2 regions of the Jezberella sp. genome follow, and region 1 is predicted to be linked to the other one. Evidence: predicted binding sites of a transcription regulator. Region 1 holds the regulator's gene; the other holds the start of a gene.
What was found. The regulator sigma-54, encoded in region 1, starts transcription at its own class of promoters, with help from an activator protein. The targets are predictions, from matches to a motif close to TGGCANGNAANCTGCTTT.
Positions count from the first base shown of each region.

Region 1 (15,947 bases):
TTGTGTCTAGCCGCACGAACCGCAAGTTCAAAGCGTATCTTGCGCGCGGGGCAGACGGTAAAGTGAGTTTCGAGTTCGAGGCTCGCCCAGATCGACCCGCCCGAAAAACAGCAGCAAAAACAACGATAAAAACGGCAACCAAATCAGCGACTAAAACTGCTGCTAAGAAGGCTGCACCCAAAAAGGCAGCCGCAAAGAAGACCGCCGTGAAGAAGGCAAGCAAAACAGCAACGAAAAAAGCCACCAAAACAGTTGCCAAGAAAGCAACCAAGGTGGTGGCCGAAGTCGCCGGTGACGAATAAGGGATAATCCGTGAGCGTGCACGCAGAAGTTAAACGCCTGACCGTGCCCCAGTTGGTGGCATGCAAAGGTCATCGCAAAGTCGTCGCCTTGACTGCGCACAACGCATCGACGGCCAGAATCATTGACGATTACGTTGACTTTATCTTGATTGGTGATTCAACGGCGATGGTCGCCTACGGGCTACCTAATACCCTGTCGATCACGCTTGACCAGATTGCCCAGCATACCGCGGCAGTTGTCCGCTCGACGCATAGAGCGTGTGTCATTGCTGATATGCCCTTTGGCAGTTATCAAGAATCGCACGCACAGGCTTTCCGAAACGCAGCTGCTCTGCTCGAACAGGGCGCTGATGCGGTGAAGCTCGAAGGCGGTTCTGTCATGGCCACCACCGTTGAGTACCTGGTCGCCCGAGGGATTCCGGTGTTGGCGCATATTGGTCTAATGCCTCAGTACGTCAACACCATGGGCGGCTATCTCGCCCAAGGTAAGACGACTGAGTCTGCTCAGAGAATCATGGATGACGCCGTGACCCTGCATGAAGCGGGGGCCTTCGGCATTGTGCTTGAGGGGCTCGCTGAACCAGTGGCGGCAAAAATCACGGCCGAAGTGCCAACCTTAACGATCGGTATCGGTGCTTCTGTCGCCTGCGATGGACAAATTTTGGTCACCGAAGACATGCTAGGTCTCAGTGGCGCACGCGTGCCTAAGTTTGTGAAGCGCTACGCGAATCTTGAAAATGAAATGCGCGTTGCTGTCGAACGCTACGCCGATGAGGTACGATCGTCGAAATTTCCTGAGCTGCAACACTGTTTTGCAGTCAAAAAGGACTAAGCTGTCGTTCTCTTTACCGTTGAATCAAGCAAGTTGTCTCATGACTAAAATCGATAAGCCCTGGCACATTGTTCGTCAATCGAAGGTTCACGGACGTGGTGTATTTGCAGCCCGTAAGATACCTGCCGGCACTCGTATCATCGAATATTGCGGGAAAACCATCAGCGCTGCTGAAGCCGATCGCAGACATCCCACCAACCCTGACGATCCTTTTCACACTTTCTTCTTTTCCTTGAGTTCGGGCAAAGTGATCGACGGCAATGACAATGGCAACGATGCACGCTGGATCAATCATTCGTGTCAGCCAAATTGCGAAAGCAGTGAAGGCAAGGGTGGCAAGCGTGTCTATATTGAAGCCAAACAAGAGATCGCCCGTGGGGCGGAGCTGAACTATGACTATGGTTTGGTGATCGATGAAAAGCTGACCAAAACACTGAAAGCGCAATACGCTTGCCGCTGTGGCGCGGCGGATTGTCGCGGCACCATGCTTGCGGTGTCCAAGAAAAAAGCCCGTAAGAAAGTAACGAGCGAGGCATGACCAAGCAGGTTGCCCAGCAACGGGCGGGAGTGAGTCTGATTGGTGCGCCAACCGATATTGGCGCAAGCACCGTGGGTGGTCGTATGGGGCCTGAAGCATTACGTGTTGCTGGGATTGTGCAAGCGATCAGCCAATTCGGTCTGGTCGTGAACGATCGCGGCAACCTTGTCGGCCCGAACAATCCTTGGCAAGCACCGGTCAATGGTTTTCGCCACCTTGCCGAAGTCACCCGCTGGAATCAGCTGGTACACGACGCGGTTTACGACGAGTTGCAGGCGGGTCAAATCCCCATGATGCTGGGGGGCGACCATTGTCTGGCGATCGGATCGATCAGTGCAGTGGCGCGTCATTGCCGAGAGCAAGGCAAAAAATTGTTGATCTTGTGGTTTGATGCGCATGCTGATTTCAATACCGCCGCGCTGACGCCGAGCGGCAATATCCACGGGATGCCGGTCGCGTGTCTGTGCGGCATGGGACCGCAAGCACTGATTGAGATCGGTGGGCATATCCCAGCGCTACACCCCACCCAGATTCGCCAGATTGGTATTCGCAGTGTCGATCAAGGCGAGAAGCGTCTTGTGCATGACATCGGTATTGAAGTGTTTGATATGCGCTACATCGATGAGATGGGCATGCGCGAAACCATGAGCCACGCGCTCGCCGAGTTAGATGAAGGCACTCATCTGCATGTCAGTCTGGATGTTGATTTTTTAGATCCAGAAATTGCGCCAGGCGTTGGCACAACGGTCAGAGGTGGCCCAACCTATCGCGAGGCACAATTGTGTATGGAAATGATTGCCGACACCGGTCGGTTGCGATCATTGGATATTGTTGAGTTAAATCCCGCGATGGACGTGCGCAACAAGACAGCTGAATTGGCCGTGGACTTGATTGAAAGCCTATTCGGGAAAACGACGTTGATGCGGCATGATGCGCGCGATGGTTAAAAGCGAGGTTGTCTGTGCCTTTGCCTTAGTGGTGAGCAACTGAGCCTATGGCATGGTGCAATTCGTACCATCCAAAAACGAGCGCAGTGCATGCACCGATGGTCAAGATCGTGCGTAGCCGCAGCATCCACACGCTGATGAGTCTTGGTTGTTTTTTGTAAAGCATTAAATCCAGTGCCCACTGAAGTAGTAAGCCTGATGCAAGCAGGATTAAACCAACATCGGGGGTGACCATCAAGGCGAACCAGCCAATGAGGGCTGGGATGACACTCCAGAGAAACATCGCGTTGCGCTGTGCATCCGCCTCGGCGTGCGCAGCGATGCCCCACCAGAGCGCGCCCACAAAGCTCAAAATGAGGGCGCCGTAAGACAGCAACCCGAGTAATGCGCTGATCGGGTCAAGCCCTATATCATGCCCAGAGGCGATGGCGAGAAACCAGAAAGGAACGAGCCCCAGCAAACCAGGAATCAGAGCGGCAAGCGGAATACGACGTTGGCTGGTCAACCGTTCACTGGGTGTCATAGGTTTTTCGCAAAAAACATGAGTAAGATAACCGAATGAAGACAGAACTGAGAAACCTGGCGCTCGAGGCGTTGAGACAGCCTGATGCGCTTGGCAAAGCCCGCATTCTGTGGCTGATGCATGCTTCAATCCCCATTGATTTTAAGACAAGTATACCGACGCCAGAGGGTATCCCCGGGCGACCCTCGCTGACGCTGGTGCCGCCAGCACAATTGCCGCATCGAAGCGTCAATACGCTTGAGGGCAGGGCAGGGCTCATCCATTCGCTGGCTCATATTGAGTTCAACGCCATCAATCTTGCATTGGATGTCATTTGGCGCTTTGCCGAGATGCCAGAAGATTTCTATCGAGATTGGTTAACGGTGGCGCAAGAAGAGTCATTTCATTTCAAGTTGCTTAGCGATCACTTGAAGGGGATGGGCTACACCTATGGCGATTTTGCCTGCCATGATGGGTTGTGGGAGATGGCAGAACGCACGCAAGCAGATCTATTGGCGAGATTAGCGCTTGTCCCGAGGACCCTTGAAGCGAGAGGGTTGGATGCGTCACCGCTGGTGCGGCACAAGTTAGCCAGCGGGGGCGATAAGGCGGCCGCTGGCATTGTCGATATCATTTTGCGAGACGAAATTGCTCATGTCGCCACCGGTAACAAATGGTATCGCTATGTCTGCGAACAGCGTGGACTGGATCCCTTGACGACCTATGCCGACCTAGCACAAATGTACCGAGCACCGACGTTAAAAGGCCCCTTCAATCTTGACGCCCGACGGGCGGCAGGGTTTGAAGAGGCCGAGTTGCTGGCGTTGGAGTCAATCGCGTCAGGCCGTTAACCTAACGCACTGACAACTCACCTTGTCACATTGTGGCTTGGTGGCGGTTGACTGCACTTAAGACCGCGTTAAACGATGCGGTCACGATATCACGGTCAATGCCTACGCCGAAACCCGTATTGCCGTCAGCAATTCGAGCCTCAACATAGCAAGCCGCACGCGTATCCGTGCCAGTACCGATGGCATGCTCGTGATAGTCAACGATGCGAACAGGAAACCCCAAACAATCTACAAAGGCCGAGATGGCACCATCGCCACCACCGCGAAGCACACGACGTTCACCATCTACTTCGAACTCGGCTTCAATCGTAAAGCTCTGACCCGCCGCGGCCGAGGGATTGCCAGTGATGCTGTGTTTAATCAAACGCCAGGGCTTAGTCAACGTCAGATACTCAGATTGAAAAACGGTATGAACATCATCTGCAGTGACTTCGCGACCTGTCTCATCCGTGACCCGTTGAATCGCGCGACTGAATTCGATTTGCAGGCGACGTGGCAACACCAAACCATGCTCTTGTTCGAGCAGGTAGGACACCCCACCCTTACCTGATTGACTGTTGACGCGAATCACCGCATCGTAGTTGCGGCCCAGATCTGCTGGGTCGATGGGTAAGTAGGGGACTTCCCAGACCCCATTGGGGTCTTGAACAGCGAATCCCTTTTTGATGGCATCCTGGTGTGAGCCAGAGAAGGCGGTGAACACTAAATCGCCGACATAAGGGTGTCGCGGGTGGACGGGCAACTGGTTGCAATATTCAACGCAGCGGCGAACTTCGTCGATATCCGAGAAATCCAGACCGGGGTGAATGCCCTGGGTATAGAGGTTCAACGCGAGTGTCACGAGATCAACGTTACCCGTGCGCTCACCGCTGCCAAATAAACACCCTTCGACGCGGTCGGCACCTGCCATCAAACCCAACTCTGCTGCAGCAACGGCTGTGCCACGGTCATTATGAGGATGGAGGCTAACCACAATGCAATCGCGGTGCTTCAAGTGCTTGTGCATGTATTCGATTTGATCGGCATACATGTTGGGCGTTGTGGCCTCAATGGTCGCGGGTAAGTTGTAGACAATTTTTTTCTGAGGTGTCGGCTGCCAGACCTCGGTGACCGCGTTACAAACTTCGAGCGCGAAGTCAGGCTCAGTGGTGCTGAAGACCTCGGGGCTGTATTCGTAAAACCAATCCGTTTGCGGATACTTCGCCATCTCGGCCATGACACAGCGTGTGCCATCAATCGCGACTTGTTTAACCTCATCGCGGCTCATGTTGAATACGATGCGGCGAAAGCCAGGGGCACAGGCGTTGTACAAATGAATCATCGCTTGCTTAGCGCCCGCGGCTGACTCGACGGTGCGCGCAATGAGTTCTGGACGAGCTTGCGTCAACGCAATGATCGTAACGTCATCGGGTATCAGTTTGTCATCAATGAGTTTGCGTACGAAGTCGAAGTCTGTTTGTGACGCGGACGGGAAGCCAACTTCGATTTCTTTGAAACCAATCTTGATGAGCATGTCAAAAAAACGTAACTTGCGCTCGACGCTCATCGGCTCAATCAAGGATTGATTGCCGTCGCGCAGATCGGTGCTCATCCAGACAGGCGGATGAGTGATGCGCTTAGTTGGCCAGGTTCGTTCGACAAAGTCGTGCTCGAAGGGCTTGAAGGGAATGTATTTACTTGCAGGGTTGGAAAGCATAGTGACCTCGGATCATGACAAATATCTCTTAACGTACTAAGCCCAAGAGATTTTTACTTTTTAGCATGTAGACCTGACAGGATCTTGCCAGGTTTTAGTATGAATGGGTGGCGGATGGCTGCCGGACTGCCACGGGACGCTAGGCCCGGCAACCGATCGCTAGTAGTAGCGATAGAGGGGTGTGCGATAGATCGCGAGATGCAACAGACGAACGAACGCCCTCGACAGCAAGGCCGAGATCGATTTTCGAAGTTGAGACGTCACCGGAGTGCGTCATAAAAATTGCATCCATGTCGCTAGTCGAACATAAATCGATAATAAAAGCAACTTGCGCTCAACCGGTTGACTGACCGCGTGAGGCGCTTGGGGATTTTTCAACACTCGCCGACGGGCCGATGCCACTCGCTGCCAGCGCTGCATCAATGGCGGCTTTTTGGGCACGAGCCAGGGCGAGTTTTCGGACGCGCCCACTTCTCAATTGTTTTAAGGTTGTCCGAATATGGCCGTAGTTGATGGGTACTTCTTTGTCCTTCCAGACCCATTTAAGAACATCCAGCGCCTCGGGTGACAGCTGTGTAGCGAGTGTTTCAATCAAGTCGAGTGGCACCAGTGCATTTCGGCCGGCTAAGATACTTTTGATGAGATAGCTTCTGATCGCACCGAGAATGAACAATGTCACAATCAGCAGCAAACCAGCCCAGATATACCAATTGATACGGTTGAGGAAATCGAGCACTTGAGGCCCGAGAATATTCAGGAAGCTAATGCTGTCATAGCGCAGCCCAGCTGTTCTTTGTAAGACCGTGACGCAGATTGAGAACCAGGCCAGACCAACCACGCCCACGACCAGCAAACGGATTAACACGGGCAACCAAGCGAGCTGGATGCACATTTTTTGTAATAAACGCCGATCTTGGTGGCGATTTTGTGTATTGAGTGAGATCATCATGCACAATATTGTACCCATGAGCAGACAATTACTCGAACTGAGAACCAGTCAACAGTTGACGTTGACCCCAGCCCTGCAGCAATCCTTACGGATTTTGCAGCTGTCGACGCTTGACCTCGAATCAGAGGTGTCCCGGGCGCTGGCCGAAAACCCACTGCTTGAGTCACAAGGACAGGACAGCGAACGGGACGAAAAAGTCTCGGCGGACGCGGCTGGGCAAGTGCCCATGAATTACGACGCGATGGCGACCCCTGTTGCAAATGTCGACAGCCACGATGCTGGGGCAGACGCGAAAGCGTCAACGAATTCAGATGCCGAGTTCGATTCAACCACGTTATCCGCCGATTTCAAGTCGTCTCGCGATTCACGCGATGATGACCAGGATGTTCGGCCCGAGTCTGCGGTGCAGAGCAGTTTGCGTGATTATTTGCTGGATCAATTGAAGACCACCCGTTTTTCGGTGCGAGATGCGGCGCTGGTCGAGATTTTGATCGAGGAACTGGACGACGATGGATTGCTGGCGTCACCGCTGGAAGAGATTGTGACGTGGATGGATCCTGCGCTTGGCTTAACAATCGACGATTTTGCGGTTGCGGTGAACTTGTTGCATTCGTTTGACCCACCGGGGATTGGTGCTCGCGATCTGTCTGAGTGCCTTGACCTACAGTTGCAGTATGCGGATTTGAGTCAATATCCTGAGGCAGGAGACCGCAACATATTGGCGCTGGCTCGTGAAATTTGCAGGATCGGTTTGCCTATATTGGCGACCGGTAACATGGGCAAACTCCGCGATATGCTGGGTTGTGATGTAAGCCAGCTGAAGCTGGCTCACGGACTCATTTTGAAACTGAACCCGAGACCCGCTTCTAACTGGACGCGTCCCGCCGCTGAATTTGCCGTCCCCGACGTCATCGTTCGCAAAGTCGATGCCGATTGGCGGGTATTTCTGAATGATGCGGTCATGCCCAAACTGCGCGTGAACGAAATGTATGCGAAAGCCCTTGGTACGGCACGGTCAGGCGCAAATGCCGACTTGCATGGTAAGTTGCAAGAGGCGCGGTGGCTCATCCGTAATGTGGCCCAGCGCTTTGACACCATCCGCAGAGTGGCTGAAGTCATCGTTCATTATCAGCAAGATTTTTTCTTGCAAGGCTGGCAGGCAATAAGACCCTTAACGTTGAAAGATGTGGCTGGCGAACTTGGGATGCACGAGTCGACCATTTCGCGGGCGACAACGCAAAAATTCATACTCACCCCTTTCGGAACGGTTGAGCTAAAGCGGTTCTTTAGTACAGGCTTAGCCTCATCAGGGGGGGGCGAAGCGACCTCTGCTACCGCGATCCAGACGCGCATCAAGGCCTTGATTGACGCTGAGGACCGGCATAAACCGCTGTCTGACAGTCAACTGGTTAGCTTGCTTGAGAAGGACGGTATTAGCGTTGCGAGGCGAACCGTGGCGAAATATCGTGAAGTACTGCGTATACCCACCGCGCCGCTTAGAAAATCACAAGCACAGGCGAACTGACGATCTTAACCGCCTCCGGGGTGGCTTAATGACGCGTTGGGATTAGGGCAATTACTTGCTTGCCCCCACGCGTGGTTGGGTTCGCAATATCTGCGTTGCGCTTGCTCAACACAGCGTGGGCGATCAAAGAATTTCAGTTTGCTGCATTGATCCAGATCATTTTTTAACGCCTGTTGCCAAGAGATCACCAGTCTGTTGGGAGTTGCTGGTTTTAACGGCTCGGCAGGGCGGTTTGGCACGTCGGGCGAGCGTGGCGCCAAAGGCGTGTTGGGTGCGTCGATGGTGACAATATCAGACGGCCCTTGCGGCCATTGCGTACCGCCCGCAGACAACGCACGATCAGGCATATCAGCCTCGGCTTTTGGTACGTCAATACGGATCATGTCCTCAGAATCACGCACAACGCCATCGACGTGGGTACGCACGATCGACCATTCAACCGGTGCAATGCTTTTTGGCTGTCCAAGCGTCCCGTCTGTCCGTGGTTGTGGTGGTTCGGCGAGGGTTTGCTTGCTTTTGTCGTCAAGTGCGCTCTGGATTTTGGCATCGTTGGCTGAAGCAATACTTGCGGGTGCCTTATTGACCAACCACTCCCCGAGTTTGATCCCACCTTGCCAACAGGCAACTGCAACAATCAACAGAAATCCGATTAACACGCGCCATGACATGGTCTTTCGTCTCAGTTAGTGAGCAGCCGAAGGGGCTGCGCCGTGTTCGCGCATGGCATGAAAACGTATCGAGGGATAGCGCTCTTCTGCGACGCGAAGTTGAGCGCCAGACGTTACCAAAAAGGCTGGCGCTTCGACAACATCATAGGCGATATGTGAGGCATTCGCGTCGATAAATTTGCGTAATTCCTTAGGGTCTTCAGCAGTAATCCATCTGGCCATGCTGTAGCGCGAGGGCATCATGCGTGCTTCACAGCCATATTCGGCAGCGAGCCTGTGCGCGACGACTTCAAACTGTAGTTGGCCGACCGCCCCGAGCAGTAAAGCCCCGCCTGCGGCAATGGGTCGAAATACTTGAATGGCACCTTCTTCACCAAGCTGAGCTAGGCCTGTGCGTAACTGTTTGATACGTAAAGGATCTTTGACTTCAACTGCTTGAAACAGTTCAGGTGCAAAAAACGGTAAACCGGTAAAGTGCAGGGATTCTCCCTCGGTGAGAACATCGCCAAGATGCAAGATCCCGTGATTGGGAATACCAATCACATCACCCGCGTAAGCCTCATCAACCAATTCACGGCGTTGTGACAAAAAGGACACGACGTTATTGGGTCTGATTTCCTTACCATTACGGGATACTTTTAGCCGCATCCCGCGATTGAATTTCCCCGAACTGACCCTGACAAAGGCGACGCGATCGCGATGTGCCGGATCCATATTGGCCTGTACTTTGAACACAACGCCAGTGAATTTTGGCTCTTCAGGATTGACCTGCCGTTCAGTAGCGCTTCGGGAACCAGGTGGTGGGGCCTGATCGACGAGCGCATCCAGCACCTCTTGTACGCCAAAGTTGTTGATGGCAGAGCCGAAAAATACAGGGGTTTGTTTGCCCGCCAGGAAGGCAGCACGATCAAACGCAGGGGCCGCCGCCTGAATCAGTTCGATGTCGTTTTTTGCGCTGGTGAATGCATCGCCAAAGCGCTTGGCGATCTCAGGATTATCGAGACCATCAATGACGTCGTCTTTGCTGTCGTCGCGGCGTTCTTGGCCTGGTCGAAACAGTCGCATCTGGTCGCGTGCAATATCAAACACGCCACCAAATGCCTTGCCCATGCCAACGGGCCACGACATGGGAACCGCATCCATGCCGATATGTTCTTCGATTTCAGCTAACAGCTCAAGGGGTTCTTTGACCTCTCGGTCCATTTTGTTGATGAAGGTAATGATCGGGGTATTGCGTGCCCGGCAAACCTGCAGGAGCCGGATGGTTTGTGGTTCGACCCCGTTTGCCGCATCGATCACCATCAGCGCCGCGTCCACCGCTGTGAGTACACGATAAGTATCTTCAGAGAAGTCTTGATGGCCAGGGGTATCAAGCAGGTTGATCACGCAATCTCGGTATTCCATTTGCATCACGGAGGACGCGACTGAAATACCGCGTTGCTTCTCGATTTCCATCCAATCAGAAGAGGCGTGCCGTGACGCCTTTCGTGCCTTGACGCTACCAGCAATTTGAATGGCCCCTGCGAAAAGCAACAGCTTTTCGGTGAGGGTTGTCTTGCCCGCATCAGGGTGCGAGATGATGGCGAATGTGCGACGCCTAGCGACTTCTGTTTGGATACTCATGGCGCGAGATTTTAGTCGGGTTATTTGCTCAAGGGGGCGGGGCGACGAGCTCTGTTGGCTTGACCCGCTGCGCCGGTTGATGCGCTCGCGTGAGGACGACCAGACGCTGATCCGGTACGTGCTCTGGGCGGGCCTGAACGACTGGGCGCTGCCGTCGAGCGATTGCCGTTGGGCGATGCATTACCGTTTGGTCTTGGACGGCGCGGCGCATCACGACGACCTGCGGCGCGCTCGTCGTCGTCAGCGCCGTGTGCCGAAGGGGCAGACGCGGTCCAGCCGGTTGGGGCTGGCAAAACCGTGATCTTGCGTTTGATCAAACGCTCAATGTCACGTAGGTATTTCAGCTCATCGTTATCAATCAACGACAATGCCGAACCATTTGCACCCGCGCGAGCCGTGCGGCCAATGCGGTGAACGTAATCTTCTGGCACATTCGGCAACTCGAAGTTGACCACTTGAGGCAGTTGGTCAATGTCAATACCACGTGCCGCGATATCGGTGGCGACTAGCACCGAGACCTTGCCGGTTTTGAAGTCGTCGAGTGCACGGGTACGAGCCGCTTGGCTCTTGTTGCCGTGAATCGCTGCGGATTTCAAGCCATCCTTGACGAGCTTTTCAGCGAGGCGATTGGCACCGTGCTTGGTGCGAGTAAACACGAGCACTTGATGCCAGCCGCTTTCACGGATAATGTGGCTTAACACGTCGCGCTTGTGGGCCTGCGGCACCATGTGGGCGCTTTGGTCGATGCGTTCAACGGTTGTATTGCGAGCGGCAACAGACACCTCGATCGCGTCACGAAGCACGCCCTTGGATAGTTCACGGATCTCGTCCGAGAAGGTCGCAGAGAACAGCAGGTTTTGGCGCTGACGGGGTAACAACGCGAGAATTTTTCGGATGTCGCGGATAAAGCCCATGTCAAGCATACGATCTGCTTCGTCCAGCACGAGAATTTCAACCCCCGAGAGGTCAACCGTGCGTTGTCCGCAGTGATCTAGCAATCGACCGGGTGTTGCCACGAGAATGTCGAGCGGTTTGCGCAAGGCATTGATCTGAGGGTTGATGTTGACGCCGCCAAACATCACCATGGACGAAATGTTGGTGTGGATGCCATAGGTTTTGACAGATTCTTCAACCTGAGCGGTGAGCTCGCGGGTCGGTGTCAAAATCAGACAACGTGGGCGCCCGGGTTTGCGCAATTCAGCGGATTTAGAGAGCAACAGATGCAGGATAGGCAGGGTGAAACCAGCGGTTTTGCCAGTGCCCGTTTGTGCAGCGGCCAGCAGGTCGCGGCCTTCCAGCACACGGGGGATGGCTTGCGCTTGAATTGGGGTGGGCGTGGTGTAGCCAACATCGGCAATCGCACGCATCAGTGGATCAGCTAACCCGAGGTCAGCGAAAGTAGTAGAAGTAGACAAGAAGAGAGCTCCATCGTCATACCGGCCTGCGGGGTTACCGTGGGCTCCAATCGGGGTAGACGAACAGGGAGTAAAACGCCGTTGAGGCGAGCGCCCACAAGAATTGGGGCTGAGCAAGACACGAGGACTGGAACGTTGTGTCGAGCTCGAATTATACGCTAATGCTGTTTAGACTGTGCTACTGGACTGTTGCGACTGAGTCGCACTGGCCTCTGGGATCAAAGGCATCAAGAAATCCCCACTGATCCCACTACCAATCCGGTTGATCCGATCGAGAAACTCCGTCAGGTAGAGATGCAGCCCCTTTTTAAGAATTTCTTCAATGGTCGAATCCTGCAGTTCTGACAATAAACCAAAGGCTGAAAGTTGTGTGCCACCCGACTGCCGATTGCGAATTCGGACCAACGTGTCGCAGACCTCTTGCACACAAGCCGATAAGGATCTTGGCATTTTCGGGTTAAGAATCAGCAGTTGAGCAATTCGCTCTGGCGTGATGACATCGTGGTAGTAGCTACGGTAGTTCTCAAAAGCCGAAACAGAGCGAAGAATCGCTGTCCAGTAGTAAAAGTCATCGACAGGATTTGGCTCGTCGTGGCGATACTTGGTTGCGGCTAAAAACTTGACGTCCAGCAGACGCGCAGTATTGTCTGCACGTTCAAGGAAAGTCCCCAGTTGGCTGAAGTCATACACTTCGTTTCGCATCATCGTGCCGTTGTGAACCCCACGAGTCAGGTGCGATCGAAACTTCACCCAGTCTAAAAAATCAGAAGGGGCTCGGGTGAGAGCGTTATCCCGAATCATTCGCTGAGCCTCAAGCCAAGTGGTGTTGATGGTTTCCCACACCTCTGTCGTAATTGAGCCTCTTACAGCACGAGCGTTTTCACGCGCTGCCTGAAGGCAGCGCATGATTGAAGAAGGGTTGTCCATGTCGCTCACCATGAAGGCAATGACAGGTGTGGGTAAAAATTTGCCGTGCTTGGCGGCATACTGCGCATTCAACTCAGAAATTTCAAGCATGGCGCGCCAGGCAATCTCGGTCGTCTCTTCCGATTGCGGCAGCAGTGACATTTGGTAATTGACGTCGAGCATACGTGCAGTATTTTCAGCACGCTCTGTGTAGCGGGACATCCAATACACGTGATCAGCGGTTCTTGATAGCATTTTGTTGAGTCCTATTCTTCAAGAATCCAAGTGTCTTTGGTCCCACCACCTTGTGATGAGTTCACGACGAGAGAGCCTTCTTTGAGCGCAACACGAGTCAGGCCGCCTGGCACCATCTTGACATGGTTGCCCGACAACACGAAGGGTCGCAAGTCAACATGTCGTGGCGCAATCCCGGCATCCACGAAAGTTGGGCATGTCGACAGCGCAAGGGTAGGTTGTGCAATGTAATTGCTAGGATTGGCTTTCACCCGTAACTTAAAGTCCTCGATCTCGGCTTTGGTTGACGCGGGGCCCACCAACATCCCGTAACCACCGGCCCCGTGAACTTCTTTGACCACCAGCTGCGCCATGTTGTTGATCACGTAGTCCAACTCGTTTTCTTTGCGGCACATATAGGTTGGCACGTTTGCGAGCAAGGGTTCTTCGCTGAGATAGAACTTGATCATGTCGGGGACATAAGGATAGATCGACTTGTCGTCAGCGACGCCCGTGCCGATCGCATTGCAGATCGCCACGTTACCCGCACGATAGGCACTTAACAGACCTGCCGCGCCCAGTGTCGAGTCGGCTCGAAAAGCGTTGGGATCCAGAAAATCATCATCGACGCGCCGGTAAATAACATCGACCCGGCGAGGCCCTTGGGTGGTGCGCATGTAGAGAACATCGTCATCGACGAAAAGATCGTTACCTTCGACCAGCTCGACGCCCATTTGCTGGGCCAAGAAGGCATGTTCAAAATAGGCTGAGTTGTACATGCCAGGCGTCAACACAACGACATTAGGCATGTTGGTATGTGCTGGCGTGGCATGACGAAGCGCCTCAAGCAGCAGATCCGGATAGTGCGCCACGGGGGCGACGCGGTATTTTGAAAACAACTCAGGAAACAACCGCATCATCATCTTGCGGTTTTCAAGCATGTAGGACACCCCGGACGGGACGCGCAGATTATCTTCAAGAACAAAAAATTGCCCGGTTTCATTGCCATAGTTGGCACGTACCAGGTCAATGCCAGCGATGTGAGCGTATATGTTTAACGGGACCTGAATATCTTTCATCTCAGGTCGGTACTGGGCATTGTTCAGAACTTGCTCGGCCGGCAGCACACCCGCTTTCAGAATATGCTGATCGTGGTACACGTCATGCAGAAACATGTTCAGTGCACGCACGCGCTGGATCAATCCCTTTTCGAGCAAACCCCATTCACCCGCCGGGAACACCCGCGGCACGATGTCAAAAGGGATGGTGCGTTCAGTCCCATGGTCGTCGCCATAGACGGCAAAGGTGATGCCGACCCGACGAAAGATCAGTTCGGCCTCTTCGCGACGAGCCTTCAGAACATGGTCTGGTTGCGCAGCTAACCACTGAGCAAATGCTTGATAGTGTGGTCGTGGCCCGACTAATGCCTCGGCGGTGCCCGAAGGCACTTGACCGGCGATCGTCATCATTTCATCAAAAGCGGCGACTTTTTGTTGCATGCAGATACCCTTAATTAAAACGACAGAAGCTCGCTTTTCAAAAATATATCGCAATTTGACGATATCTTCTTTATGTAATGAAGTTAGTATACGAATCAGGAGTGAAGTTAACCTTTTTCGCACCTAAAAAGTGCACTATTGAGACTATGGCCATCCACGTCGCACTGCATCACGTTACAACCTATCAATACGATCGGCTTGTGAATTTAGGGCCGCATATCGTGCGGCTGCGACCCGCGCCGCATTGCCGCACCAAAATCTTGTCTTACTCGATGCGGGTTGAACCGGCTGACCACTTCATCAATTGGCAGCAAGATCCGTTTTCGAATTATCAGGCTCGGTTGATGTTTCCGAACCGAACGCGCGAGTTCAAGATCACCGTTGACTTAGTCACCGAAATGTCGGTCTACAACCCGTTCGATTTCTTTTTGGAAGCAGACGCAGAGCAGTTTCCGTTTGCCTATTCCAAAGAGCTCGAAGATGACTTGGCGCCTTATTTGCGCGCGGCTGAACCTGGGCCATTACTGGCCAAGTTTCTCAAGAAGGTTAAATACGACAAGCTTCGAACCATTGATTTTATTGTGGACTTGAACACACGGTTGCGTGAACAGGTGGATTACACCGTCCGCATGGAGCCTGGCGTTCAAGCGCCCGAAGAAACGCTCGAGTTGGCGTCTGGCTCTTGCAGAGATTCGGCGTGGTTACTGGTTCAGATTTTCAGGCATTTCGGCCTGGCGGCTCGATTTGTGTCGGGCTATTTGATTCAGCTCAAGGCCGATGTTAAAGCGGTCGATGGTCCGAGTGGCGCTGAAACGGACTTTACCGACTTACATGCGTGGTGTGAGGTCTACCTGCCTGGCGCGGGTTGGATTGGACTTGATCCAACCTCAGGTCTGTTGGCTGGCGAAGGCCATATCCCCATTGCTTGCACCCCAGAGCCTTCATCGGCTGCGCCGGTGTCCGGTTCACTCGATGATTGCGAAGTTGAGTTCGATCATCACATGTCGGTGCAACGGGTGCACGAAACGGCGCGGGTGACCAAGCCTTACGAAGAGACCGATTGGCAAAACATTGTCGCGTTGGGCCAGACAGTGGATAGCACGCTGTCAAAGATGGACGTGCGTCTCACCATGGGCGGCGAGCCGACGTTTGTCTGCGCCTATGATCGCGATGGCGCTGAATGGAACACCGAAGCGCTTGGCCCCACCAAACGTGGGCTTGGCACAGAGTTGCTTAAAAAATTGCAAGCACGGTATGCAGCAGGCGGGTTTCTGCATTTTGGTCAGGGCAAATGGTACCCCGGCGAACAGTTGCCGCGCTGGTCCCTGTCGGCCTACTGGCGCGGTGATGGCTTACCTTGCTGGGGTGATCCGGCGTTGTTTGCCGATGAGAGAGATCACCACCGTTACACCAAAGCAGACGCTGAGCGTTTTATCCGTGTCGTGACTGACAAGCTTGGG
Region 1 covers NZ_CBAZRM010000011.1:88,543-104,489, reverse strand. Annotated here, with positions in the region: gene AC1W8Y_RS10265 (DNA topoisomerase III) at 1-302, shown strand, start outside; gene panB (3-methyl-2-oxobutanoate hydroxymethyltransferase) at 313-1,134, shown strand; gene AC1W8Y_RS10255 (SET domain-containing protein) at 1,175-1,672, shown strand; gene rocF (arginase) at 1,669-2,619, shown strand; gene AC1W8Y_RS10245 (DUF3429 domain-containing protein) at 2,645-3,142, opposite strand; gene AC1W8Y_RS10240 (ferritin-like domain-containing protein) at 3,178-3,972, shown strand; gene leuA (2-isopropylmalate synthase) at 3,998-5,668, opposite strand; gene AC1W8Y_RS10230 (hypothetical protein) at 6,003-6,560, opposite strand; gene rpoN (RNA polymerase factor sigma-54) at 6,634-8,142, shown strand; gene AC1W8Y_RS10220 (hypothetical protein) at 8,148-8,810, opposite strand; gene AC1W8Y_RS10215 (peptide chain release factor 3) at 8,826-10,433, opposite strand; gene AC1W8Y_RS10210 (DEAD/DEAH box helicase) at 10,454-11,800, opposite strand; gene AC1W8Y_RS10205 (alpha-E domain-containing protein) at 12,017-13,009, opposite strand; gene AC1W8Y_RS10200 (circularly permuted type 2 ATP-grasp protein) at 13,021-14,454, opposite strand; gene AC1W8Y_RS10195 (transglutaminase family protein) at 14,634-15,947, shown strand, end outside.

Region 2 (15,947 bases), on a different contig from region 1:
TTGCCGATTTTCATCGGGACTATGAGTGGATGGCCTTGCAACGCAATCTGCGCATTCTTGGGGTCTTTGCACGGCTTAACTATCGCGATCAGAAGGCGCATTACTTGGCTCACATCCCCCGCGTCAACCAATATGTGCGGCAGGTAGCTGGACGCTACCTCGCGTTTCGCCCCCTCATCAAGCTCATCGATCAACTCGATCACGTCCAAACCTCGGTTGGCTATACTTTCTGATGAAGGCGATGATTTTGGCCGCAGGCCGGGGTGAAAGAATGCGGCCACTCACGGACGCTTTGCCCAAACCTCTGCTTGAAGTTGGCGGTAAGCCATTAATCGTCTGGCATTTGATTAGGCTAGCGAACGCTGGGATTCACGAGATCGTGATCAACCATGCCTGGCTTGGTGAAAAAATAGAGACAACACTAGGAAACGGAAGTCAGTTTGGGGTGAGCATTCAGTACTCAGCTGAATCAACGGCCCTCGAGACCGCGGGCGGTATCGCCACCGCGTTGCCCAAGCTTGGCAATGAGCCGTTTTTGGTCCTCAATGGTGACATCTGGTGTGACTGGGATCTAGGATTGGCGGCTCGGGCAGCCAGCCGGTTGCAACAAAGCGATGCCCTTGCCTGGCTTGTCATGGTGCCCAACCCGCTGCATCACCCGCTTGGCGACTTCACCTTGGGTTTGGACGATCACTTAACAGACCACACCGATCAAGCGCGCCAGTTGACTTTCTCTGGCATCGGCGTCTATCAGCCCGCGCTTTTTGCAAGGACACCACGCGGTCAGCCGGCAAAATTAGCGCCCTTGCTGAGGTTAGCGATGAGGCACCGGCAGGTGGGCGGCGAACGCTATGACGGCCCATGGATGGATATTGGGACGCCAGACAGGCTCAACGAACTTGATCTCGCCTTACGAACCGCTCAACTGACGATGCCCGACCCAGCCGCAAGCCAGGAGAGTCCTTGAATGTCGCAGCCGCTCCACGCCCTCGCAAAGAGACATAGCGATGGCGGTCTGATTGACCCTTCTTCTTAAAGCGAGGAAAATCTGCGCGATTTGATAAAAGGTTATCCTTGCGCCCTTATCCAACGTAGCAGAAACAGGACGTATGAATGGTCATTCGAGTGCAACCCCAACGAACAAGCTTCAAACCAATCCCTTACCAGCGAACCAATCACAGACGCACCATCCCAGCCTGGATGATTATCTTGGTCGTCGGTATCCTACTGGGTGGCTCGGGCGTCCTGTTTTTACAAACGAGTTACGGCCCCAAGCGGTTATCCTCCACCGATGCACAGAAATTGACCGATGAATTAACGAGCAGCAACATCGAACGCCAGAGACTACAAACCGAGTTAGACGAATTAAAAACGACGCTGGAGGCAGCAAAAAAGCAGCCATCAACCAACTCAGCAGCACCAGTGAGCGAATAGCGTCAACCCTTGTCAGTGGAACCATTGATGCAAAGCACGGCCTCAAAATCAAATCACAGCAAGACAAGGCTGCCTCGGGCATTTAAGGGACACCTTTGGGGGCTACTGGCGCTCGGTCTGCTGATTCATGTGGGTTTCGGCTTTCTGCTGGGATTTTCTGTTGACGAGGCGCACTATGCGTTTTACGCCGTCAAGCTCGACTGGAGCTATTTCGACCATCCCCCCTTAGTGGGCTGGTTGCAGTGGCCGCTCGTGACGCTGCAGGCGCCCGTCGGCATATTGCGCCTGATCCCGCAAGCCTTATGGTTCGTCTCTTGCGTCATCGCCTGGCAGCTGGCGCGAGATCCATCTCTGCCTGTATTGATCCGCCTGCCTCTGGCACGCGACTCAGACAGCGCGGCGCAAAAGCACTTATTCGATCAAACACAGCCTAGAGAACTTGCCGGTTTATGTGCCGTGGGTTTAGTCTTGCTGGCGCCGCTCATGCATGTGCTCGCGGTGGGCTTATTGCCTGACACACTGCTCATGGCGCTGGCGCTCGGTTTAATGAAGCTGACCCTATCCATCTGTCAGCATGAAACCCCAAAAAGCATTCGTGTCACCCAGTGGCTCTTGTTGGGGGTGTTGCTTGGCCTCGCAGGTTTATCGAAGTACACCGCTGTTTTCAGCGCTCTGGCGGTCGCCGTCATTTTGCTTTCACGTTTCGGTTTGGTCCTGTTTAGCAATGTCGGGTTATGGCTGGCGGCCAGCGTTGCTGTGATCCTCATCAGCCCCGTGCTTTACTGGAACATCTCCCACGATTGGATATCGTTCAAATATCAGCTCAATCATGGCTCAGGCGGCGAGTGGCAGGTGAAGCGATTTCTGCTGTTTTTTGTGATCCAGCTCGGTGCTTTTGGCCCGTTATTGGTCGGGACGAGTGCCGTCGTTCTATGGCTTGGGGTCAAGCAAAAAAACACGCCAGCTCTCACGATTTTGTTGTTTTTTTTGATCCCATTCGGCATTACCGCTGCGCTCTCGGGTGGCGGTGGCTTGCCTCACTGGACAGCACCCGCGTGGCTGGCGGTTACTCCCTTTGCCGCAAGACTCATTGTGCAGGATTGGCTCAACGGACGCCGTTGGCTGATTAGCATCCTGGCAGTATTTCAAGTCGTGGTGTGCACCTTTGCTTTCGTGCTGCTCTTTTTCGGTGGTTTGCCGACTATCGAACGCAATGACCGTCTCGGTAAACAGAATCCGTTTGCGGATCTTTGGGGTTGGGATAAAGCGGGATCGGTGGCTCGGGATCTAGCGGTTAAACTAGAAGCACCGGCGATTACCGTGAGTAATTGGACGTTAGCCAGCCGGATGACGTGGTACTCACAGCCTGTTCCAGTCTATGTCCTTGACGATCGATTTGATCAGTTCGACATCTGGTTTGGGCAAATCCCCGACAATAGCAATGCGATATTCGTTAACTGGTCACAAATGAAATACGACTTACCTACCGGTCCTGGGCAGTTCAAGTCATGCGAACGGCTGACCAACCTTTCTATTCGCCGTCTAAACCGAGAGATTGCCGAGTTTGAGTTCTTCTATTGCAAACACTGGGGCAATCGCCCTTGAAGACTCGACTCAAAGCGATCGCGCCGTTCTTACGAACCGGTTTTTCGATCCTGCTGCTCTGGCTGGCGTTTCGAGGCGTTGACTGGCAAACATTAAGACAAGCCAACATCGACGTGTCTGCAAAGTGGTTAATACTTGCCATCGGCATCATGCTAGTTGCCACGGTGCTTGCAGCGCTTCGTTGGGCTTGGCTCGCGCGCTCAGCTGGGATCGATTTATCGATCACTCGTTTTATCAATCTATACTTTGCGGGCATGCTAATCAATCAAGGGTTGCCGACCATGATTGGTGGCGACAGCTATCGAGTGATTGAGGCTCATCGGCTCGCTGCCTTGGTCGATGATGCGAAACCAACAACGAAGCTACGCACAGGATTCTTTGTGGTGTTGCTCGATCGCGGATTAGGTTTTATTGGCAATAATCTGGTCGGCGCAGCTGGTCTCATGTTTGCCGGTGCCATGATCACCCCCTGGGCGGAGAACCTGGGGATCATCGTCTTGGCAGCCATGCTGGGTGGTATGGCGTTTTGTACGGCGATGCTTGCTTGGTCGAAATCGCGCTCAATGGTCGTTGTTGGACTGAAAAAGCTGCATCTGTCTGATGGGCTGCCTCCCCTTGACGTGGCCTTTGGTTCACCGATGGTACTAGGCCAATTGATCATCGCAGTTGCTATTCATCTGTGTGCGATTTCAGGGTTCGGATTTTGTCTGAGAGCCTATGGTGCCGAGGCACCGCTTGAGGCGCTGATGGTCGCCTTGCCTGCGCTTGGCCTCTTGAGCTTGTTACCTATCAGCATTTCAGGCTGGGGACTGCGCGAAAGCACCTTTGCAACGGTGCTGACGCTTTGGGCAATTGACCCTACTATCACGCTCATCAGTTCAGTCACCTTCGGACTCGTCAATTTAACCACCAGCCTTCCCGGTGCTTGGACATTGCTTCAACGGGTCAAGCATCCCATCAACTCGACAGAACAAGCTTAATAAATTATGAGCATCAGCGTTGACACCATGCGAACCATCGACCGACGCGTCGGGGTGCCGCTCTGCGCATTGGTAAGCCCGTTTGTTCGCCTCGCAGACTGGTTAAGAAATCTTGTTGCCCCTGCCCCAACCACACCCCAGAAGTTGCTTTTTATCGAGCTGTCAGAAATGGGAAGCGCAATCATTGTGGACCCGGCGATGCGAGACGCGCAAGCAAAAGGGGCTGAAATATTTTTTCTCATTTTTAAAAGTAACCGCGCCAGTCTGACCTTACTCAATACGGTGAGGCCTGAGAACATACTCACGATTGACGCTTCAGGACTTTTCACCCTGATTCGGGATACGCTGAAATTCTTGATTGATGCGAGACGACACAAGATCGACACCGTGATCGACCTAGAGCTCTTTTCTCGATTCACGGCTTTATTGACTGGCCTCAGTGGCGCTAGTCGACGCATTGGCTACGACATTTTTCATGGCGAAGGCTTATGGCGCGGCAACATGTTGACGCATCGAGTTCACTACAACCCGCATCAGCACATCGCCAAGAACTTTCTCGCGCTGGTTTATGCCGCGTTTACCTCTCAAAAAGAAGTCCCTTACAGCAAGGTTTATTTTCCGGACTCTGCGATTGAGATTGCAAAAGCGCCAATTGAGTCGACGTGCTACCACGAGGTCATTGGCCGCATCGAGCGACTAGCCAACGAAAACGGTCTTGAATACCGCCACGGCACACATCCCTTGTTTTTGATTAACCCCAATGCCAGCGAGTTACTGGTTCAGCGCAGGTGGGCGCCCGAAAGCTTCTCGGCCTTGATCGTACAGATCGAACATGAATGGCCAGATAGCCTGATTTTGATCACCGGTTCGCCGCAAGAGATCGCTTACGCAGAAAACGTCAGACTTGGGGCGAATGTCCCCAACGCCCTGAACTTCGCTGGCGAAGTCAAATTCAATGAGTTGCCGGCGCTTTACACCCTTGCCGATGTCATGGTGACGAACGACTCCGGTCCGGGGCATTTTTCTTCTGTTACCGATCTACACACGGTCGTCCTGTTTGGCCCAGAAACGCCTGCGCTTTACGGGTCTTTGGGCAAATCAATCCCGATTACTGCCGCGTTGGCTTGCTCGCCTTGTGTCAGTGCCGCTAACCACCGCAAAACGCCCTGTCAGGACAACGTTTGCATGAAAGCGATCTCGGTGAATCAAGTCATGGAAAAGGTCATCATTCAATATCAAGCCGCGGTCACGCATCAAGCCTTTCATCCGTCTGTGTTGGTGAACTGATGAGTCTGAACAACAACGAGACGACGGTGACCCAGACGATCGAGCCGTTGAGCGACGTCACGAACAGATCCTTTAGCAAGGCTTCCTGGTTATTGATCGGCCTGCCGCTTCTATTGTGGGCATTGGTTCATTTCAGCGTGCCAGAGCCATCCCTGTTTTATTTCATTAATCATCAGGCACAAGCGCTGCCTGATGTTTTTTGGGGTTTTTTTGTTTTTTTAGGCAATGGATGGGGCTTATATTCGTTAGTCTTCCCCTTAACGCTGTTCGCGCCCCGCTTACTCGCTGCTGGCGCACTCAGTGGTTTGATCGCAGGATTACTATCGCGTTCGCTCAAGCTTTGGTTTGACCATCCGAGGCCGGCTAGTGTGCTGGATCCGAGTACCTTTCATATTGTTGGAAATCCACTACTCCACCTCTCTTTCCCGTCTGGCCATACGCTAACTGCGTTCTCTGTTGCGACCGCCTTCTATTTTGCCGCGACCACAAACAAAAGAAAGCCTCTTTGGATCTTATTTCTGATCGCCACAGGCACGGCCGTCGCCAGAGTCGCGGTCGGTGCGCACTGGCCGGCTGACGTGTTTGCTGGGGCAGCGATCGGCATCTTCAGCGGCTTAGTGGGCGCTTCAGTTTGCAACAAGGCCTCAGATCGGTCGTTCAATCGCCGTTCGTGGGTACATTGGGTGTTCATGATCGGTGCCATTTTAGATGCTTACCTTCTGTCCACCACTGTGCTGGATTTTGATACTAATCATGGCTATCAAGCCTTAGGGCTGACGGTGATAGCGATTACCTTGTTGAGCCTTGCATCCAAAATCATCCGAGAGCAGTATCCGCCAAGCAAGTAAAATAACTTGCTCATTGCAGCCAGACGCAATAGCCTAAGCGATTAGAACACCGCATGGGAGACATCATTGAGACTGCTTGCTGCAAGATACTGTTCACCGTTTGTGTTGCTCGCCTCGTTGCTCGGGCTGAGTCTGTCAGCCACCGCTCAAGACTTTCCGAAGCAACCGATCAAGCTTGTTGTGCCCTGGGCACCAGGCGGCAACGTAGATATCACTGCTCGAGCGGTCGCCCCTGCCTTGAGTGACATCCTTGGGCAGCAAGTCGTGGTTGAAAACAAACCTGGGGCGGGCGGCTTTATCGGCACAGTGGGCGTGGTCAGATCGGCTCCCGATGGATATACCCTGATGCTCGGTTCCAGTGGTTCGATTTCGGTCGGCCCTGCCTTGGCGCGCAACCCGCCGTACGATCCAACGAAAGAATTGGTTGCTGTTGGCCCAATTCACTCGGTGCCGATGGTGTTGACCGTGTCATCCAAGAGCAATATCAAAAGCTTTGCCGATTACGTCGCGTATGCCAAGCAGCCGGGTAACTCGGTCTCCATTGGTTCAGCAGGTAATGGGTCTAGCCAACATTTAGCGCTTGAGCTGTTGGCGTTTCGGTTAGGGATCAAACTCAATCACATCCCCTACAAAGGGAGTGGCCCGGCCATTAATGACTTGTTAGGTAACCAGATCGACTCAATGATGGATCAGTTGACTGCCTCGATCGGCCACATTCGCAGCGGTAGCTTGATTGCCATCGCGCAGAGTGCAAAAGTCCGATCCGCTCTGTTGCCCGATGTGCCCACGTTCGAAGAACTGGGCGTCAAAGACTTCGATATGGTGACGTATACCGGTATTTTTGGGCCAGTCGGCATGCCCCCCAACGTGCTGGATAAACTGACTGCAGCGTTGCAACAAGCCTTAACGACGACCTTAGTGAAAGCTCGGTTTGACAACTTAGGGGTCGACATCATTACGCTTGACCGCGCTGCGTTTCAAGCCTACGTTGACAAAGATTTTCATGCGTCGCAGGCCATTGGTAAAGCGGCCAACATTGTCATCAATGAATAATCTGAAGCAAATGCGATGCCCGCATCGCAAGAACCGCACCAGATCGGTGAATTGTTCTAAGACGCACTGATTTGGCGCAAATGGTGCGCAGGCGATGCACCAACAATGCGATGATGGTTGATTTGACCAATGCCTTGGCATGATAGTTGCTTGAGCAGAAAGACACACTCGTCCGGAGCTCTGACATGCGCCTCAAGCAACCTCTTGTTCAACCAGCCAATCTAAAGCGCCGGCAACTTGCGCTGAGCACGGCCAAAACACTCGGCGCCGCGGGACTCATGTCGCTCGTTGACCCCATGATCAGAGCGGGTGCTTGGGCAGCTGGCAGCGACGCGCCTGAAAAGACGGAAGTCAAAATCGGCTTCATCCCGCTGACTGATTGTGCCTCGGTGGTGATGGCTTCAGTCATGGATTTCGATAAGAAGTACGGGATAAAAATCGTTCCGTCTAAAGAAGCCTCTTGGGCTGGCGTTCGCGACAAACTAGTCAGCGGCGAGCTCGATGCAGCTCACGCTTTATACGGTCTCATCTATGGGGTGCAGCTTGGCATTGGTGGCCCTAAAAAGGATATGTCCGTATTGATGACCCTGAGCAACAATGGTCAAGCGATCAGTTTGTCGCAGAAGCTTGCGGAAAAGGGGGTCAAAGACGGTGGGTCGCTTCGCGCGCTGATGACCAAAGAGCCTCGCGAGTACACCTTTGCCCAGACTTTTCCGACGGGAACTCACGCGATGTGGCTCTATTACTGGTTGGCCGCCAACAGCATCAATCCACTCAAGGACGCGAAAGTCATCACCGTGCCCCCACCACAGATGGTCGCCAATATGCGGGTGGGTAATATGGACGGTTTCTGCGTTGGCGAACCGTGGAACGCAAGAGCTGTCGCCGACAAAATCGGTTTCACCGCCACGACCACTCAAGCAATCTGGAAGGATCATCCAGAAAAAGTACTGGGTTGTACGGCTGAGTTCACCAGCAAATATCCTAATACGTCGCGAGCAATGGCAGCAGCGATTCTCGATGCCTCGAAGTTTATTGATGCCTCTGTGGCCAATCGAAGAAAGACCGCAGAAGTGATCGCCACGAAGTCCTATGTGAACACGGACATGGATGTCATCGTGGATCGCATGCTGGGCCGTTACACCGATGGCATGGGTAAAACCTGGGACGACCCTGACGCCATGAAGTTCTTCAACGACGGGCACGTCAATTTCCCCTATCTCTCGGATGGCATGTGGTTTTTAACGCAACACAAGCGCTGGGGTCTGCTCAAAGAGCATCCCGACTATCTCGCGGTTGCATCAAAAATCAATCGCGTCGACATTTACAAAGATGCCGCCCGTGCCGCCGGCGTTGCTGTGCCCGCCTCTGACATGCGCACCTCGACGTTGATGGATGGCAAAGTGTGGTCTGGCAAAGATCCGGTTGCCTATGCAGACAGTTTCAGTATCAAAGGCTGACCGAAAGATGCTGGCCCAGACCAAACCTCACGAAGTCCTGTCTATCGACGAGGAGGACGAACGCACCACACTGATGGCGCGTGAGGTTCGACGCCTTGCGATTCGTGACAAACTGCTTTCTGTACTTGAGCCTGTTGCCCCGGCCCTGTTAGGCAGTCTTGGCTTTTTGCTGTTTCTCGCGATCTGGCAAATGATCCACGGTGCCATTGCTGAGATCCCTTCGCCTGGCTTCACCTTTAACGCAGCGGTCGAACTGTTCTCGCATCCTTTTTACTCGAACGGGCCAAACGATCAAGGCATTGGTTGGAATATCTTATCGTCTTTGCGACGAGTCGCTTTGGGCTTTGGGTTTGCCGCCTTGATCGGCATCCCGACGGGTTTTGCCATCGGCCGTTTCAAGGTATTTGGTGCAATGACCTCACCGATTATCAGCCTGTTGCGTCCCGTTTCCCCATTGGCTTGGTTGCCGATTGGCTTGTTGCTGTTTAAGTCAGCCAATCCAGCGGCGATCTGGTGCATTTTCATTTGCTCAATTTGGCCCATGATCATTAACACCGCCATTGGGGTCGAGCGAATTCCCGCTGATTACATGAATATTGCCCGGGTATTGAATCTGTCGGAGTGGAAAGTTTTCACCAAGATTTTGCTACCCGCCACCCTACCGTACATGTTGACGGGTGTGCGCTTATCGATTGGTACCGCTTGGCTGGTAATCGTCGCAGCCGAGATGCTCACGGGCGGTGTTGGCGTGGGATTCTGGTTGTGGGATGAATGGAATAACCTCAAAGTAGAGAACATCATTATCGCCATCTTCGTGATCGGTATCGTAGGCCTGTTGCTCGAGTACTGCCTGATTTCCATCGCCAAGCGCTTTTCCTACGAGTAACCTCAGGATTCAAAACGATGTCGACTGCTCATCTAGACCGCTACTTGCTGATCGAATCAGTACAGCAGACTTTCAAGACAAAAAAAGGTCCCTTCGTCGCACTTAAAGACATCGACTTGACGGTGAAAAAAGGCGAATTCATTACCCTGATCGGGCACTCCGGATGTGGCAAATCGACCCTGCTCAATTTGATCGCAGGCCTCACAATGCCCACACAGGGCCGCTTGATTTGTGCCGGTCGCGAAATTGCGGGGCCAGGCCCGAGCCGGGCCGTGGTGTTTCAAAATCATTCATTGCTGCCGTGGTTGACTTGTTTCGACAATGTTTACCTGGGCGTTGAGCGGGTGTTTGCAGTATCCGAGTCGAAAGCTCAATTGCAAGATCGAACTGCTGAGGCCATGGCGCTGGTTGGTTTGACACATGCGCAACATAAGTTGCCTCATGAAGTTTCCGGAGGGATGAAGCAACGCGTTGGCATTGCCCGAGCTTTAGCCATGGAGCCGCAGGTGCTCTTGCTCGACGAACCCTTTGGGGCTCTCGATGCACTGACTCGAGCAAATCTTCAAGATGAACTGATGCGCATCATGGCCGCCAAACAAAGTACTGCTGTCATGGTTACCCACGATGTTGACGAAGCGGTCTTGCTGTCGGATCGAATCGTCATGATGACCAATGGGCCTGCAGCAACCATTGGCGAGATATTGAGGATTGAACTCGACCGGCCTCGCGACAGAGTTGAACTGGCCAACGACGTCAATTATCAAGCCTACCGCACGGCAGTGATTGATTTCTTGTATCGCAAACAAGGTAACCCCGCGCTTGCCGCGGCATAAGGCAGATGACGATGAAGAAAATGAAACTAGTCCTCATTGGCAACGGCATGGCGGGGGTACGGACGCTCGAAGAACTGTTGAAAATTGCACCTGATCTCTACGAAATCACCGTGTTTGGTGCCGAACCTTACCCAAACTACAACCGTATCTTGCTCTCACCGGTTCTCGCGGGTGAACAACGGCTTGAGCAAATCATTCTCAATGACTTGGATTGGTACTCAGCGAACCAAATTCGACTGCATCTGGGTAAACAGGTCGTCAAAATTGACCGAAAAGCTCGCACGGTGATTGCCGACGACGGTACGGTCGAGACCTATGACCGGCTGCTACTTGCCACCGGCTCGTTGCCCTTCATTTTGCCAGTGCCGGGCAAAGACTTACCGGGCGTGATCGCCTATCGAGATATCAAGGACACCAACGAAATGATCACGGCCGCTCAACACCATGAGCACGCGGTCGTCATTGGCGGCGGGCTCTTAGGGCTCGAAGCAGCCAACGGCCTGAGAACGAGGGGCATGAAGGTGACGGTCGTGCATTTAGCCCCGTGGCTCATGGAAAGACAGCTTGACTCAGTCGCGGCTAACTTATTGCAAACCAGCCTGGAGAGTCGCGGGATCGCGTTTCAACTCAAAGCTCAGACAGAAGCCTTATTACCAAATGCTGAGGGCACCCGGGTCGCCAGTGTCAGGCTCAAGGATGGTCACGTGATCAGGGCTGATCTAGTCGTCATGGCGGCAGGTATTAAACCCAATACCGCGCTGGCGGAGTCGGCTCGTATCCATTGCTCGCGCGGCATTATCGTCAACGACACGATGCAAACTTTCGATCCACTGGTGTATGCCGTCGGCGAATGCGTGAACCATCGGGGCTCTGTTTATGGGCTCGTCGCCCCCCTCTTCGAGCAAGCGAAAGTTTGCGCAAATCATCTCGCCGAGTATGGGATTGCACGCTATGTCGGCTCATTTACGTCGACCAAATTAAAGGTCACGGGTATCGATTTGTTCTCGGCAGGCAATTTTATGGGTGGCGAGGGATGTGACGAAATCACGCTTGCCGACCCCGGTTCAAATGTCTACAAGAAGCTGGTCATTAAAGACGACAAACTCGTTGGCGCTTGTGTCTACGGGGATACCGCAGACAGTACCTGGTACTTCAAACTTTTGCGTGAAGAAAAAAACATTGCGAGCATCAGAGACTCATTAATTTTCGGTGAAACGAATATCGGCGACGTGGGCCACGAAGGCCATAACAAAGCGGCCGCCATGGCTGATAGTGATGAGGTCTGCGGCTGTAATGGTGTAAGCAAAGGTCGGATCGTCAAAGCCATCAAGGACGAAGGTCTCTTCACGCTTGACGAAGTGCGCAAATGCACGAAAGCCAGTGCCTCCTGCGGCTCTTGTACAGGCTTGGTCGAACAAATTCTGATGAACTGCCTGGGGACCAATTACTCTGAAACACCCGCCAAGAAAGCCATGTGCGCTTGTACCGATAGTTCGCACGAAGATGTTCGCGTCGCCATTCGGACTCACAAATATTTAACGCAACAACAGATTAGAGAAAATCTCGGCTGGCGTACCCCGTCAGGTTGTGCGAGCTGCCGGCCGGCGCTGAACTACTACCTGATTTCAACCTGGCCACATGAAGCAATCGACGATCCACAATCGCGCTTCATCAATGAACGCGCCCACGCCAACATTCAAAAAGATGGCACGTATTCGGTTGTCCCACGCATGTGGGGCGGTCTCACCAACGCGAGCGAGTTAAGGCGCATTGCCGACGTTGCGGACAAGTACAACGTCCCGACTGTCAAGGTCACAGGGGGGCAACGAATCGACTTGCTTGGCATCAAAAAGGAGGATCTGCCGGCGGTCTGGAAAGACTTGGGGATGCCTTCTGGGCATGCCTATGGCAAATCAATCCGAACCGTCAAGACCTGCGTCGGCTCTGAGCACTGCCGCTTTGGCACCCAGCTGTCGATGAACATGGGGGTCTCTCTCGAACGCATGCTATTCGGGATGTACTCTCCCCACAAAGTGAAACTCGCCGTCTCAGGCTGCCCCAGAAACTGCGCCGAGGCAGGGATCAAGGATGTCGGCGTCATCGGGGTTGACTCGGGTTGGGAGATCTATGTCGCGGGAAATGGGGGCATCAAGACCGAGGTTGCCGAATTTCTCTGCAAAGTAAAAACCGATGAAGAAGTTCGAGAATATTCAGGGGCTTTTATCCAACTGTATCGCGAAGAAGGCTGGTACCTTGAGCGGACGGTTCACTATGTACAACGCGTCGGTCTTGATTACATCAAGGCTCGCATACTCGGAGATGCCAAAGCCCGTGCAGATCTGTATGACCGCCTGCTCTTTGCGTTGAAAGACGCACCCGATCCTTGGCAAGACTTTGAGCGAGCAGGTGTCGACGCTCGGCAGTTCAAGCCGATCACACTCACGACGACATAAATCTCTACACCGAAGGCATAACGGGTTGATGGCAATGGAAACAACAGACTGGGTATTCGTGGTGAAGCGGGACGACATCCCCGTCGCGGGCGCACGCGTGATTGAAGGTGCTGCAGCTGGCCCTATCGCCATTTTTCGATCCTTGGATGACGTGGTGTTCGCGCTGCTCGATCGCTGCCCCCACAAAGGTGGACCACTGTCGCAGGGCATCGTTCACGGCCACACGGTGACTTGCCCCTTGCACGCCTGGAACATTAAGCTCTCAGACGGTTGCGCCCACGCCCCGGATCAGGGTTGTACTCGCTCGTACGCGACGCGCTGCGAGTCAGGAGATATCTTCCTCTCACGCGCAGAACTCGCGAGCGATTAATGCCAGCCGACGAGACAAGGAACTCGCTCGTCAAAACGACCTGTTGCTATTGTGGGGTCGGTTGCGGCATGCTGGTCGAAACCGAAAGTATCGCTGGAAAACTGAGAATCAAGCACGTCGAAGGTGATCCTGATCACCCTGCTAATTGGGGTCGCCTTTGCAGCAAAGGGGCCACGCTTCACCTGACAGCACAACCCCATGTTTATGAACAAACGCGCGCGCGACATCCCGAGTGGCGACAGAGTAAATCATCACCACGCAGCGCAATCCAGTGGGATCAAGCGAATGAACTCGTCGCGAGCCGCTTTGCTGAAATCATTCATGAGCATGGCCCAGACGCCGTTGCCTTCTACGTGTCAGGTCAAATCCTGACGGAAGACTATTACATCTTTAACAAGTTGGCTAAAGGCCTGATTGGCACGAATAACATCGACACCAATTCGCGCCTGTGCATGTCAAGTGCTGTGGCTGGGTATAAACGCAGCCTCGGCGCAGATGCGCCTCCTTGCACCTACGAAGACATCGATCATGCAACTGTCTTGTTCATCACGGGCTCTAATGCCGCCTACGCCCATCCGATCTTATTTCGACGAATCGAAGCAGCGAAAGAGAAAAATCCAGATCTGAAAATCGTCGTGGTGGATCCACGGCGAACAGATACCGCTCAAGCGGCCGATCTGTTTTTGCAGATTTTACCCGGCACGGACATGGCGCTTTACCATGGCATGTTGCACCTGATGCTCTGGGAAGGATGGCTTGATCAGGAGTATATCGAGGCACACACCGAGGGATTCAGTGATTTAAAAGCGCTGGTCAAAAACTATCCACCCAAAACCGTCGCGCAGCTTTGCGGTATCTCGGAAGCGGACCTCTTTGAAGCAGCAAGACTGTTCGCCACCTCAACCGCGACACTCTCCTTGTATTGCCAAGGTCTTAACCAATCTACCTCGGGCACAGCAAAAAACAGCGCTTTAATCAACCTGCACCTGGCAACCGGGCAAATTGGCAAAGCCGGTGCGGGGCCGTTTTCACTGACTGGTCAACCCAATGCCATGGGAGGGCGAGAGGTTGGTGGATTGGCTAATCAGCTCGCTGCCCATCGTGACTTGAACAACCCCACCCACCGGCAAGAAGTCGCGGATTTCTGGGGCGTCACTGAGGTTTCGCCGACACCTGGCCTGACCGCGGTTCCCATGTTTGAGGCACTTCGCTCAGGCCGGTTAAAAGCCATTTGGATTGTTTGTACGAATCCAGCACAATCGCTCCCCGATCAGACGTTAGTCCATCAAGCGCTAGAGGCTGCTGAATTCGTTGTGCTGCAAGAGGCTTATGCCGGTACGGCAACCGCAGCGTACGCCGATGTTTTATTACCAGCAACCACCTGGGCTGAAAAAGACGGGACAGTCACCAATTCTGAACGACGGATTTCTCGCGTCAACGCAGTCTTACCGGCGTTTGGTGAGTGTAAAAACGATTGGCAGATAGCCGTGGATATTGCGCGACTTCTCGAGAAAAAGCTCTCGCGGGCGCGTCGCAAGCGCCAAGCATCCATGTTTGACTATGAGACCACAGAGGCGATCTGGTTAGAGCATCGGGCATTGACCAAGGGACGAGATCTCGACATCAGCGGCTTAAGCTACCAAATACTAGCGACAGAGGGCCCCGCCCAGTGGCCCTATCCAGAGGGAGCCACCACGGGAACATCTCGCTTATACGAAGATGGTCGCTTCCCCACGGTCAACGGCAAAGCGCGGTTTATGGTCGAAGACTTTAAAGCGACAGCTGAATCCACGACTGCGCGCTATCCCATCGCCCTCACGACAGGGCGCTTAAGAGACCAATGGCACGGCATGAGTCGCACCGGCACCATTGCTAGGTTGTTCGCCCACGCGCCCAAACCAACCGTTGAAATCAACGCCGCGGATGCACAGCGACTGGACTTGAGGGAAGATGAACTGGTTTACGTAACCTCTGCCCGCGGGGTTCAAGTATTACCTGTGTCAATTTCTCAAAGTGTGCGTCCGTCTCAGGCATTCATTGCTATGCATTGGGGTCCCGAATACGTCGCAGGGCATGCTGGCAAGTCAATGAGTTTAGGCGTCAACGGTTTGACCAACTCAGCGTATGACCCTGTATCCGAGCAGCCCGAATTGAAGTTTTCTGCCGTGAAGATGACCAAGGCCAACCTACCTTGGCATTTGCGTGCGTTTGCTTGGTTCGATGAGGATCTCGCTTTGACGGTGCAGAGCAGGGTTCGCACGCTATTGCCTGAGGTCACCTATGCAAGTTGCGTGCTATTTGGCCGCGACGATGAGCACCGTCGGACCGGTGTTCATCTCACGATGGCAGCGACGACCTCTTTTGAAGACGAACTGATCCACACAGTGTTGGATCTGTTCAATCTCAGCGCTTGCACCGAGCGAGAGTCTGCCCTGAGTTACAAAGATCAGCGACGAGGCATCAGAAGGCAAGTGCATATCTTGCACTCGCAGAAGGGTCGGCAAATTAATAAGGTATTTGCCTGCGGGGGGTTGAAAGATATCGCCTCAGCAAACTGGTTAATGGGATTTTTAGAGCAATCAACAGAAGTATCGTCCTTAGGTCGATTACTGTTGGCCCCGAGTGACGCGCCACCCATGGTGTTAAAGGCTCGTGGACGGGTAATTTGCAACTGCTTAAACGTGGCGCAGAGTAGCATCGTAGAATGTCTACAGAAGATCCAAATGACGGACCCCAAG
Region 2 covers NZ_CBAZRM010000018.1:25,070-41,016, reverse strand. Annotated here, with positions in the region: gene AC1W8Y_RS13580 (aminoglycoside phosphotransferase family protein) at 1-233, shown strand, start outside; gene murU (N-acetylmuramate alpha-1-phosphate uridylyltransferase MurU) at 233-967, shown strand; gene AC1W8Y_RS13570 (hypothetical protein) at 1,114-1,434, shown strand; gene AC1W8Y_RS13565 (glycosyltransferase family 39 protein) at 1,462-3,039, shown strand; gene AC1W8Y_RS13560 (lysylphosphatidylglycerol synthase transmembrane domain-containing protein) at 3,036-4,019, shown strand; gene AC1W8Y_RS13555 (glycosyltransferase family 9 protein) at 4,026-5,306, shown strand; gene AC1W8Y_RS13550 (phosphatase PAP2 family protein) at 5,306-6,154, shown strand; gene AC1W8Y_RS13545 (Bug family tripartite tricarboxylate transporter substrate binding protein) at 6,221-7,207, shown strand; gene AC1W8Y_RS13540 (CmpA/NrtA family ABC transporter substrate-binding protein) at 7,393-8,667, shown strand; gene ntrB (nitrate ABC transporter permease) at 8,741-9,553, shown strand; gene AC1W8Y_RS13530 (ABC transporter ATP-binding protein) at 9,571-10,386, shown strand; gene nirB (nitrite reductase large subunit NirB) at 10,398-12,839, shown strand; gene nirD (nitrite reductase small subunit NirD) at 12,868-13,209, shown strand; gene AC1W8Y_RS13515 (nitrate reductase) at 13,209-15,947, shown strand, end outside.
Region 2: AC1W8Y_RS13540 (CmpA/NrtA family ABC transporter substrate-binding protein) is a predicted target of sigma-54. The motif match lies at 7,343-7,360, and genes of this name have one in related genera.